DNA from 2 places in the Acetobacter sp. DmW_043 genome. Region 2 is predicted to be linked to the other one. Evidence: predicted binding sites of a transcription regulator. Region 2 holds the regulator's gene; the other holds the start of a gene.

Region 1 (5,522 bases), on a different contig from region 2:
CAGTGGCTTTTTCGCATGCGGGCGAGAGCGGTTTTTAACTCATCGAGAGAAACCGCACCGGGGACAATCTGCAGATCACCAAAGACAAACGTTGGTGTGCCGTCGAGGTTGATGGAGCGGGCCAGCTCTATGTTGTTATGCAGGGCGGTAGCCACTTTTGGGCTCTGCATGTCTTTTATAAGCTGATCGGCATTCAGGCCAATATGCTGCGCAACCCGGCGAATACGATCTGTTGACGGACTTGCCGTGTCACTCATCAGAGCAAGCTGAAACTCTTTGTAAGCATGCTGCTCACCGGCGGCCAGAATAGCACGGGCGTCGAGAACACTGTTCGGACCCAGAACAGGCACAATTTTTTCTACCAGGCGCAGGTCATGCTCGCTTGCAACGAGTTTGTCCAGGTCTGACAGAACCTTGCGGCAATAAGGGCAGCGGGGGTCGTAAAACTCTACAACTTCCAGTGTGCCATGAGGGTTGCCCAGAACAATGTCTGTGTTGCTCTGTCCAAACAGGTCTTTGTGCGCCCGTACAGCGGCAAGAGCATCAGACTGCTGCTTTGCTGTGGCCTGCGCCTGCATGGAGGCAACGGCATCTGCCAGAATAGAGGGGTCTGTTTTAAGTGCGTCGCGCACAATGTTTACGATTTCTTTACGCTGCTCGGGTGTAAAGCTCTGGCTGTCAGCATAAGCTGGTACAGAAAAACCTGAAAGCGAAAGACAGGCACCGGTTACAAAAGTAAGTTGCCTGAGAGAGGGAAAAACTGATTTTTTCATGATTTTACCCTAATGCAGAAGCGTTAGAATGGGAATTGCAGACAGAAAGCTTTACCACAAACGCAGAGTATGTGTTGCTGAGTGTGCCGAAGATGGCTATCGAAAAGAAGGCAGCTAAAATCTGTCTGTGAGCGTATCTGAGAATAAATGGAGAGATCCTGACGTGTCCGAGCGTTATTTAAGCCCCGGTTCTGCCCGACGTACATCGATCTTTTCCGCTCCCACACGTGTGGCTGCCAGTTTGTTTATGGCAGCGTTACTGGCGGGTTGTGGAGGGTCTTCAGCACCTCAGCTCACGGCTGTTTCTGGTTTTGTCGGAGAAGTTGTCGCTGATGAACCTCTGGCAGCGCTTGCTGCGCGTGATGTACTGGCCCGGGGCGGTAATGCGGCAGATGCTGCGGCAACACTGGGGCTGGCTTTATCTGTAACATTACCTTCACGTGCTTCACTGGGAGCCGGTGGTGCCTGTCTTGCCTGGAAACCCGGGCAGAAGAATGGTGAAGCTTTTCTGTTTCTGCCCCCGGCGGGAACGGAGGCAGGAGCTGAGCGTCCTGCTGCGGTCCCTATGCTGGTGCGTGGCCTTTATCTGATGCAGTTGCATTATGGCAGTGTCGATTTCTCCGAAACGCTGATGCCGGCTCGTAATATGGCCCGTGACGGTGTGCCTGTTGGCACATTACTGGCTTCAGATCTGAGCACAGTTGACGCTGCCTTGCTGGCAGATGAAAAAGCACAGGCGATTTTTAGCAATGGCAAAGGAGAAATTCTGAAGACGAATGACCTGATGGTGCAGTCACGTCTTGCAGGATCTCTTGAGCGCATTCGCACAGCCGGGACAGGTGATTTATATACAGGCTCTCTTGGTCAGGTGTTCTCTCAGGCTGCTCACGATGCCGGTGGGGGAGTGTCTATGGCTGATATGAGGCGCAACCTTGCAACGGTTTCGGCTCCTTTATCTCTGGATATTAACGGGTTGAGGGTGAATTTACTGCCTCCTCCGGCTGATGGTGGTCTGGGTATGGCGGCGGCTCTGACACATCATCAGAATCAGGGTGTGCTGATTGGTGAATCCGTCGTGTCAGGCTGGCGTAATCAGACGAATGGTAAGCCGATAAATGTAAATATGGCGCAGTCTATGGTGGATTCGCAGCGTTTCCCTCAGGGGGGTAACCTGAGTGCTCTGCCGGCATCTACCTCCTTCATTGTGACTGACCGCCAGGGAGAGACTGTTGGTTGTGCTCTGACAATGAATAATCTGTTTGGTACAGGCCGTGTCGCAGGTTCTACAGGTATCGTTCTTGCAGCCTCTCCTGCCAGATTACCTCTGCCTATGCTGGCGGCGGCGATAGCACATAAAAACAAAGATTATTTCCATGCTGCCGCAACAGCTTCAGGGCAAAATGTCGCAGCTGATACAGCAGCAATTGCGCTCAGGGCCGCTATTTTAGGGGTGAAACCTAAAGTGGGTAATGGCAATGGACGTGCAAATTTTGTGTCATGTCGCGACGGTTTGCCGGGAGATGAAAAAAAATGCTTCGGCTGGACAGACCCTCGTGGCAGCGGTCTGGCGGTTTCCGGTAACCAGGATAACCAGAAAAAATAAGACACGGCTCTGTCGGATACACAGCTTGCATTTTTTCAATAATTTCACTACACATGTTCTTCTTTTGTTCCTAAATAAAACAAAAGAAGAACGGTTTCTTAATGCGTTGTGCTGAGTGTGCAGAACAGGCAGTATGACGGGCTGAAACGGGTGTTGTCAGGCATGCGCTTAAGCAGGAAGCGCCCGTAGAATCAAAATACAGGCGCACCGTGCAGCCTGTGCAGTATAATGTCTGACAGACAGCAGGAAGGGTAGGGTATGGATAAGGCAAAAGCTCTTGAAGGTGCACTCGGGCAGATCGAGCGTGCTTTTGGTAAAGGGTCTGTTATGCGGCTGGGCCAGCGCCCGCGTGAACAGGCTGACGTCATTCCTACCGGCTCTCTGGGGCTTGATATTGCGCTCGGCATTGGTGGTTTGCCACGTGGCCGCGTAATCGAGATTTACGGCCCGGAGAGTTCTGGTAAAACCACCCTTGCTTTGCATGCTATTGCTGAAGCACAGAAAAAAGGCGGCACCTGCGCTTTTATTGATGCTGAGCATGCTCTGGACCCCGGATATGCCAAAAAGCTTGGCGTTGATGTTGATAACCTGCTGATCAGCCAGCCGGATGCGGGTGAGCAGGCACTTGAAATTGCCGATACGCTCGTGCGTTCGGGTGCAATTGATGTGCTGGTTGTCGACAGTGTGGCAGCTCTTGTGCCGCGTGCAGAGCTTGAGGGTGATATGGGCGACAGCCATGTTGGCCTGCATGCCCGGCTGATGAGCCAGGCATTGCGTAAGCTGACAGGTTCGGTCGCACGCTCTAACACCATGATGATTTTCCTTAACCAGATTCGTCTGAAAATCGGTGTAATGTTCGGCAGCCCCGAGACAACAACGGGGGGTAACGCACTGAAATTTTATGCCTCAGTGCGTCTCGATATTCGTCGTATCGGCTCTATTAAAGATAAAGATGAAGTCGTGGGTAATCAGACCCGGGTTAAGGTCGTTAAAAATAAAATGGCCCCTCCTTTTCGCCAGGTTGAATTTGACATTATGTATGGCGAAGGGGTGAGTAAGGTCGGCGAGTTGCTTGACCTTGGTGTGAAAGCTGGCGTGGTTGAAAAGTCAGGCGCCTGGTTCTCCTACGATAGCCAGCGCATTGGCCAGGGCCGTGAAAACGCCAAGCAGTTTCTGCGTGATCACCCTGAAATGGCGGCAGATATTGAACAAAAAGTACGTGTTCATGCCGGTGTAGTGGCAGATTCCATGATGGCGTCACCTGAGCCTGATGAAAGCGCAGACGCAGACGAGTAGAGTTAGTCCGCTATTATGCGTGATAAAAGTCTGGCTTCGGGGTCATAAGAAGCCAGCACTTTTTCTTCTTCCTTAGAAATGTTTTCTGGTGTGAATCCCTGTTTCTCCCAGAATTTCAGGGCAAGCCGTGTTGAAACCAGACTGATGCAGGGCAGACCATAGCTTCGGGCTATGGTTTCCATCAGAGCAATACCGGTGCCGGCAAGTCCCAGCCCTCTTGTTGCAGGACTTAATACAATATCGTGGAGATACCAGCGGTCAGGGGCCTGAGGCAGGGCTGTGAGTATGGCATTTAGTTTCGGTGTTATGCACCCAAACCAGGGGTGACTGAGAATATACCCTTCAATCAATGCTCCTTTGCTCAGCACAAAACAGCCATCAGGTGCCAGTTTCAGGCGGTTGGTAAAAACTGCCGCATCTTCGGGGTAGTCAGTGTGTATCTGTGTGGCCAGGCTGGTGACACTGATAAGATCGTCTGGTGTCATGAGGCGCCAGATGCTAGAGGGGCATATAACAGGCATTATTTTAAAATGTCCCGACTTATTTAGTTGAAAAAAATAGCTATTCAGAGGTTTAGCGTCTCATGCAAATATTCTCTGCTGTGAACTGAAGCTGTCAGATCATGCCGGAAGTAAGACTCACGCTGCGCCTTGATGCAGATGATACGCCTGTGCTGGGTCACGGGAAAATACGTTTACTTGAAAAACTTGCCGAAACGGGTTCTATTTCTGCAGCCGGGCGGGCCATGGGCATGTCTTACAGGCGGACATGGCTTCTGGTTGACAGCCTCAATCAGCTTTTTTCCTCTCCTGTAGTGACAACACGCACGGGCGGCGGCGGCGGCGCTACGGTTACGCAACTGGGGCTTGCAGTACTCGCCCTTTATCGCAAAATGGAAGCAGAGGCAGCAGTTGCCTGTGCTGAGGATATGGCCCGTTTACGCCGTTTGCTGGCAGGTCAGAAGACAAAGACTTAAAAAAAAATCTAAATTCATATAAGTATGGTCAGCATAGTCCGGGTGAAAAATAATATCGCAGAATAAAGCGGTGTATAACAGGAGATCAGGCGTGTCGTCATCTATACAGCGACGAGACATTATAAAGGGTGGAGCCGGAGCTACTCTCGCTACGCTGGCGCAGGGGTTTTCTGCACGTAAGGCCAGTGCAGCTGAAGCATCCCATGTTGCTCAGATGGCCGGTGCGACAGGGGCTTTTACTCAGGATACTGTGCGGCAGATAGCAAAGCGTCTTGCTGCGGCTCCTTATGCCGGGCCTGATCAGACTTTGCCCGCAGCGATTGATAACCTGAATTTTGATCAGTTCCGGGGTATTGAATACCGCGAGGACAAAGCGCTGTGGTACGGCGAGCATCTCGATTTTGATGTTGAGTTTTTCCCACGTGGTTTTCTCTATCGGCCGCGTATCGATATTTATGAAGTAAAAGACGGCCAGTCAGCGCCGGTTCCTTACAGCCCTGATTTGTTCAGTTATGCTGATCCGGCCTTAAAAGTGCAGGATAACCTTGGTTTTGCCGGGCTACGTTTGCGCACAGCGATTAATACCCCTGGTGTGATGGAAGAGTTCTGCGTCTTTCTGGGGGCATCGTACTTCCGTGCTGTTGCCAAAGGGCAAAATTACGGTTTGTCAGCGCGTGGCTTTGCGAACGGTACCGGCGATGCCAAGGGTGAGGAATTTGCTCTGTTCCGCGCTTTCTGGCTTGAGAAACCCGCTCTTAATGTTGATACGATCGTCGTGCATGGTCTGCTCGACAGTCCGTCAGTTACCGGGGCATTCAGCTTCTCTATCCGCCCAGGTGATACAACAATTTTCGATGTGAAGTCGTCTTTGTTC
Region 2 (5,522 bases):
ATCATTCGTAAGGAGCTGGGGCTGGAGCAGTTTTCATGGATGGGGCCATGGTCTTCAGAATATGGGGATTCAGGCAACAGATATATTTTGTATGCCTACAGCAGGTATCTGCTGCCTCAGCCTTCTGACTGGCGTTCTGACCGAATAGCAGTGACTGGTAACTGGTTTTACGACCAGGCAGATGCATGGATAGCGCCTGCAGATCTCGTTGCTTTTCTTGAGAGCGGCAACGATAAGCCAATTTATGTTGGTTTTGGCAGTATGAGAACCGGCCGTCCTGAAGAATTTACACGTAAAATACTTGACGCAATACGTAAATCCGGGCGCAGAGCCGTTGTGGCTACAGGCTGGGGAGCTTTAGCTAAAAACCAGTTAGTCTCTGCTGATGAGAGGATCTTTTTCGTAGACAGTGTGCCGCATGACTGGCTTTTCCCTCGGGTTTCACTCGCCGTGCATCACGGTGGTGCAGGCACTGTGGCGGCAGCGGCTCGTGCCGGTATTCCACAAATTTTGTTGCCATTCGTAGCAGATCAGTTTTTCTGGAGGTGGCGTATGCACGAAATAGGGATTAATCCTGTTATGCTTGACCGGAAAACTCTGACATCTGAGCAGCTTGCCGATGCTATTCATATGGCGCAGGGGCCACGTTTCCTTAAAGCTGCTAAAATTCTGGGGGAAGAAATTTGCTCAGAGGATGGTATTCAGGCAGCAATTGATACGCTGGATAAATGGGGTATGTTCAGGGAACCCCCGGTTAAGACAAAAGAAAAAAAACAGGCGGAGCCCGCCGGCTTATGAAAGAGACTGCGGCATTTCAGGCATCAGACATGATCAGTGTGCAGAATGTCGTTAAAGAATACGGCAAGAAGCGTGCTGTTAACGATATCAGTTTTAGTGTGAAAGCTGGGGAGGTTTTTGCTTTCCTTGGGCCAAATGGCGCAGGCAAAACCACGACTATTAAAATGCTCACAACATTATTGCCGCCTGATAAAGGGGTGATTAAAATAGACGGGATGGATGTTGCACGTCAGGCTTATGAAGTCAGACGGCGCTTCGGTGTTGTGTTTCAGGATTGTACGCTTGATCAGACTGCCACAGTGTATGAAAATTTATGGATGCACTGCTCTTTTTATCAAATACCGCGCAGTGAGCGTAAAAGAAGAATAGCTGAAGTTCTTGAGCTGTTTAACATTACGTCCCATCAGCGTGTTATTGTCGAAAAACTTTCAGGCGGGCTTAAACGACGGGTTGAACTGGCTCGTGCTTTGCTGCATCAGCCGGTGCTTATTTTTCTTGATGAGCCAACACTGGGGCTTGATCCGCAAAGTCGGAGATTATTGTGGGACCATCTTCATTTTCTTAAAAAAACACAAAATCTGACAGTTTTTCTGACAACACATTACCTCGATGAGGTAGAGCGTTTTGCAGATACAGTGGCTGTGATTAATCAGGGTAAAATTATAGCAGCCGGTTCTGTCTCTGATGTGATCAGTCACGCAAAAGGTCAGACGCTTGAAGATGCATTTTTATCTCTGACCGGTCAGTTATCAGAGCGCGAATCTGTATTTTTTGCAGGCAAAACAGAAATAGAAGATGCTTTGCCTGAAGCGGATAATTAAATGAACAGTATAGTTTTACAGGATATATTTACGGCACTGCAATGCAGTGGTGGAGAACAGCCATGGATCTGATTTATTGTCTGTGGAGACGTCAGGTAATGGCGTATTTGCGCGCACCTGGACGTGTTTTTTCAGCTCTTGCTCAGCCATTCCTGTTCCTGGTAGCGCTGGGGCTTGGTTTTTCTCCTATTTACCAGCAGGCCGGCCGGGGGGATTATTTTGCCTTTCTGGTACCGGGTGTGCTGGGTTCGTGCATTTTGTTTAATACAGTATTTGCTGGCAATGATCTGCTATGGGACCGGCAGTTTGGTTTTATTAAAGAGACGATGGTTGCTCCGGCTTCGCGCACATGTATTTTGTTCGGGCGTGCGCTGGGCGTGACAACTGTTGCGCTGATTCAGGCAGTTCTGGTTGGGGTGGTTTGCTCTGTTGCCGGCTTACATAAAGTGCCTGCCGGAGGTGTTTTGATAGCCTTTGGCTTTGCGGTGCTGATTGCGATTTTCTTTTCGTTTATTGGCAGTATTCTGGGTTCTGTTCTTAAAGACACACAGAGTTTTGGGCAGATTGTAAATTTTGTTGCAACCCCCTTATTTTATTTGTCCGGGGCGGTGTTCCCTCTGGAGGGGCAAAAGCTGCTGGTGGTAACACTGACCTCTCTTAACCCGTTATCCTATGGTATTGATGGGATGCGGGGTGCACTGGGCGGTCAGTATTATTATGATCCGCTTATGTCGGTGTTTATTTTAATTGTAGTCAATATTGTCGCGGCTTTTGCTGCAACATTTGCGTTTTCACGTGTTCGGCCTGATTAAAGGCCGGCAGCAGAGCCTGTTTTCGGTACAGTAACCCGTATCAGTACCGGCGTATCAGACCAGCCAGCGTTCCCTGAATTCTCAGTCTTTCCGCTGGTATAATACGCGTTTCATAGCTGGGGTTAGCCGCTTCAAGTGCAATCGTTTTGCCTTTACGACGCAGACGTTTGAGTGTGACCTCATTCTCGTCAATCAGAGCAACGATAATCTGACCACTTTCTGCGTGTTCAGTGCGTCTTATCACAACGGTATCGCCGTCCAGTATCCCGTCATTAATCATGGAATCCCCGGCAACTTCCAGCGCATAATACTCACCTGAACCTGTCAGGTCAGAAGGGATGTCGATGTAAGAAAGTGTTTCGGGCATGGCCATAATAGGCAGGCCGGCGGCAATCCGCCCGTAGAGGGGAACTTTGCAGGAAGGCGCCTGAGGGGATGAAAATTTCCCTCTGACAACGTTGTGCGGTAATGGCTCTTCGGCTTCGTTAGCCAGCATCTCAGGTCGTTGCAGCACTTCCAGTGCACGGGCACGGTGGTGGTGTCGCTTCAGAAAACCGCGTTCTTCCAGACCTGAAATAAGGCGATGTATCCCTGATTTAGAACGTAACCCCATGGCGGTTTTCATCTCATCGAACGAGGGTGAAAAGCCGGTTTTTTTGAGGTATGAGTCAATAAACTGCAAAAGGGCATATTGTTTGCGTGTTAGCATAACTCAGGCACCTTTTCGGCAGAATCTCAGAGGGATAATGTTTTTTGTTCTATATAGGTTCTTTTTTCAGGTCAAGATTTGATCGTGGTTGCATAAGGTTCAGAAGTCAGCCTCAAGAGTGAAATGAAACGTACGCGGCAGGCCGGCATAGGCACTGTTATTGGCTGTAGCACTCGCTCCGTTGATTGAGGTCGGGTAAACAGATGCCCAGTAGCGTTCATTTGCCACGTTTGAGACACCAAAGCGGGCCATCCACGGGTGTCGTGCGGCTCTGAAGGCAAAGCGGGTGCCAAGGTCAAGTGTAACGTATGAGGCTGCATAGGTGGAGTTGGTCAGGTTTGCCGCGCGGCGGCCGGTGTAATGCACCGAGGCATTGAAAGCCAGGCGTGAAGCAATATCACCCGTTGAAGCAGGCAGGCGATAATCCAGTAAAACGTTAGCCTGTACAGGAGGAGCACCAACAACTTCTTTATGGCTGGTGGCGACGTTGCCAGTGTTACCCATCTGAGCATCAAGCCAGGTCATGCCGGCCAGAACAGAGAGGTTGGGCAGAATATAACCGGCAATTTGTGCTTCAACACCATAATTACGCTGGTTGCCATAGGTGTTAAAGATGTGCGTTGTGGGATCAGTATAGCCAAACGGGCGGGTCATACGAAAGCCGGCGACGTTGATCTGGAGTTTTCTGAACATGATTTTGTAGCCCACTTCATATTCTTCACTACGCAGCGGGCTGGTATATTCGTTCACATTGGCTGCACCCGCGGGGGCGACTGTGCCAGGCTGCACCGAACGGCCATAGGTAAAGTAGGCTGTCTGATTATCGGTCAGTTTGTAAATCAGACTGGTCATAGGACTGAATGCAGCAGAGCGTTTGTAAATAGAGTGTTTGTAAGAAGCTGCCAGCGGGTTGCTCCAGCTGTCAGTGCGTATCCAGCTCCATGATAATGTGCCCATAATTGACCAGTGTCTGTCCAGACGTATTGTATCTCCCACAATAAACGACTGGTTCATAACGTAAGCCGAGCGGTAGCGACCGTGATAGTAGGGCTGCTGGCCAGGCAGTTTTTGCGGATTATAGAGGTTTGAGCTCCCAAGCGTAAATTTTTCACCTGTTGTGGGGTTATAGTTACCCATCATATAACCGTTGGTACCAATCACCAGATCATGTCTGACCGGGCCGGTAAAAACCCGCCCGTTAATATAAGCCAGGTTACTGCCTACTCTGAAGTCATTAGCCGTGGTCGCTGCTGCGATACTTTGTGTATAATCGCCACTGTTATCGGTCAGCGTGTTGGCCGTAGCAAAAACCTGGCGGATAGCATCCTGATACAGGCCGCCCAGTGTCATGCTCCAGTTGTCGTTAAAGCGATGTTTGATTTTGGCCAGAAATGTATTGGTTTCCATGTTGAAGCCGGCATATTTCTGACCCAGGCCGGCTTTTCCCATATCAGGGGCTTTGGGCAGATCAATTGTGTCACCAAAAGCAAAGCCGCCTGGTGTGCCGCGCTCATCATATGTATAGTGGCTGGCATCAACTTCAATCGTTGTTTTACTATCCAGGCGAAAGTCAAAGTCAGCACTGACAAGGTTACGGCGTACCCAGCTGTCCTGAACATAGCTTGTGCCATTGCCGTGCAGCAGGTTGATACGGTAGCCAAACCATTTATTGCGGCCAAGCCGGCCTGACAGGTCTGCATGCTCCATAACAGTGCCGATCGAATCTACACCGACAGTCAGGCGGTTAAAGCGGTTATCAGTGGGGCGTTTCAGACTGTATTCAAAGGTACCTGCGGGGTTTTGTGTGCCATATAATGCACCGGCCAGGCCGTTAAGCACCTGAAGGTTATCAAACTGCTCAGCCGCATAGGGGGTGGTCGATACAATGTTTAGTCCGTCCATGCGGGTGTTTGAAACAACATCAGCTTCAAACCCGCGAGACTGGGGGCGGCTGGTATTTGGGTCGCCGCGAATTTCAAGCTGTACTGAGGGCATATAAGACATCAGGTCGTTAATATTGCGGGCCTGCTGATTAACAATGACATCGTGAGGCACTGTCATAATCGACATTGGCGTATCAAGTGTGCGGCGTGTGCCTAGCGGTCCGAGTGTTGCATCGGGTTTGTTATAGTTTGCCAGAGCGCCTGCTGCTGTATGCCCTGTGACAGTAATGGCTTCTCTTTTTCCTGCTGGCTGCGCTTTCCCTGCTCCTGAATGTGTCGTTGTCTGCAGGTTTGTTTGTGCAAAAGCCGTAGCACCTTCGCCGATAACAGTGGTTGAGAGAAGGAGCAGAGCGGAGAGAGAGTATTTCATCAGGACAATCAGATTTCAGAAGGAATAACACGGAATAAACGTTCTTCTGCCGTAACTTATGTGATTTGT

The links. Region 2 encodes LexA, which represses DNA repair genes until DNA is damaged. Its sites were predicted from a motif close to TGTTCTANNTANGTTC; they were not measured.
Region 1: a site for LexA is predicted at 2,431-2,446, ahead of recA (recombinase RecA). Genes of this name have one in related genera too.

Annotation. Positions count from the first base shown of each region.
Region 1 is NZ_JOMN01000004.1:74,826-80,347, reverse strand. Features, by position in the region: gene HK11_RS01375 (DsbA family protein) at 1-773, opposite strand, end outside; gene HK11_RS01370 (gamma-glutamyltransferase) at 1,021-2,376, shown strand; gene recA (recombinase RecA) at 2,635-3,672, shown strand; gene HK11_RS01360 (GNAT family N-acetyltransferase) at 3,675-4,157, opposite strand; gene HK11_RS01355 (winged helix-turn-helix domain-containing protein) at 4,295-4,648, shown strand; gene HK11_RS01350 (glucan biosynthesis protein) at 4,740-5,522, shown strand, end outside.
Region 2 is NZ_JOMN01000032.1:5,292-10,813, forward strand. Features, by position in the region: gene HK11_RS09360 (glycosyltransferase) at 1-798, shown strand, start outside; gene HK11_RS09365 (ABC transporter ATP-binding protein) at 795-1,619, shown strand; gene HK11_RS09370 (ABC transporter permease) at 1,682-2,431, shown strand; gene lexA (transcriptional repressor LexA) at 2,472-3,140, opposite strand; gene HK11_RS09380 (TonB-dependent siderophore receptor) at 3,240-5,453, opposite strand.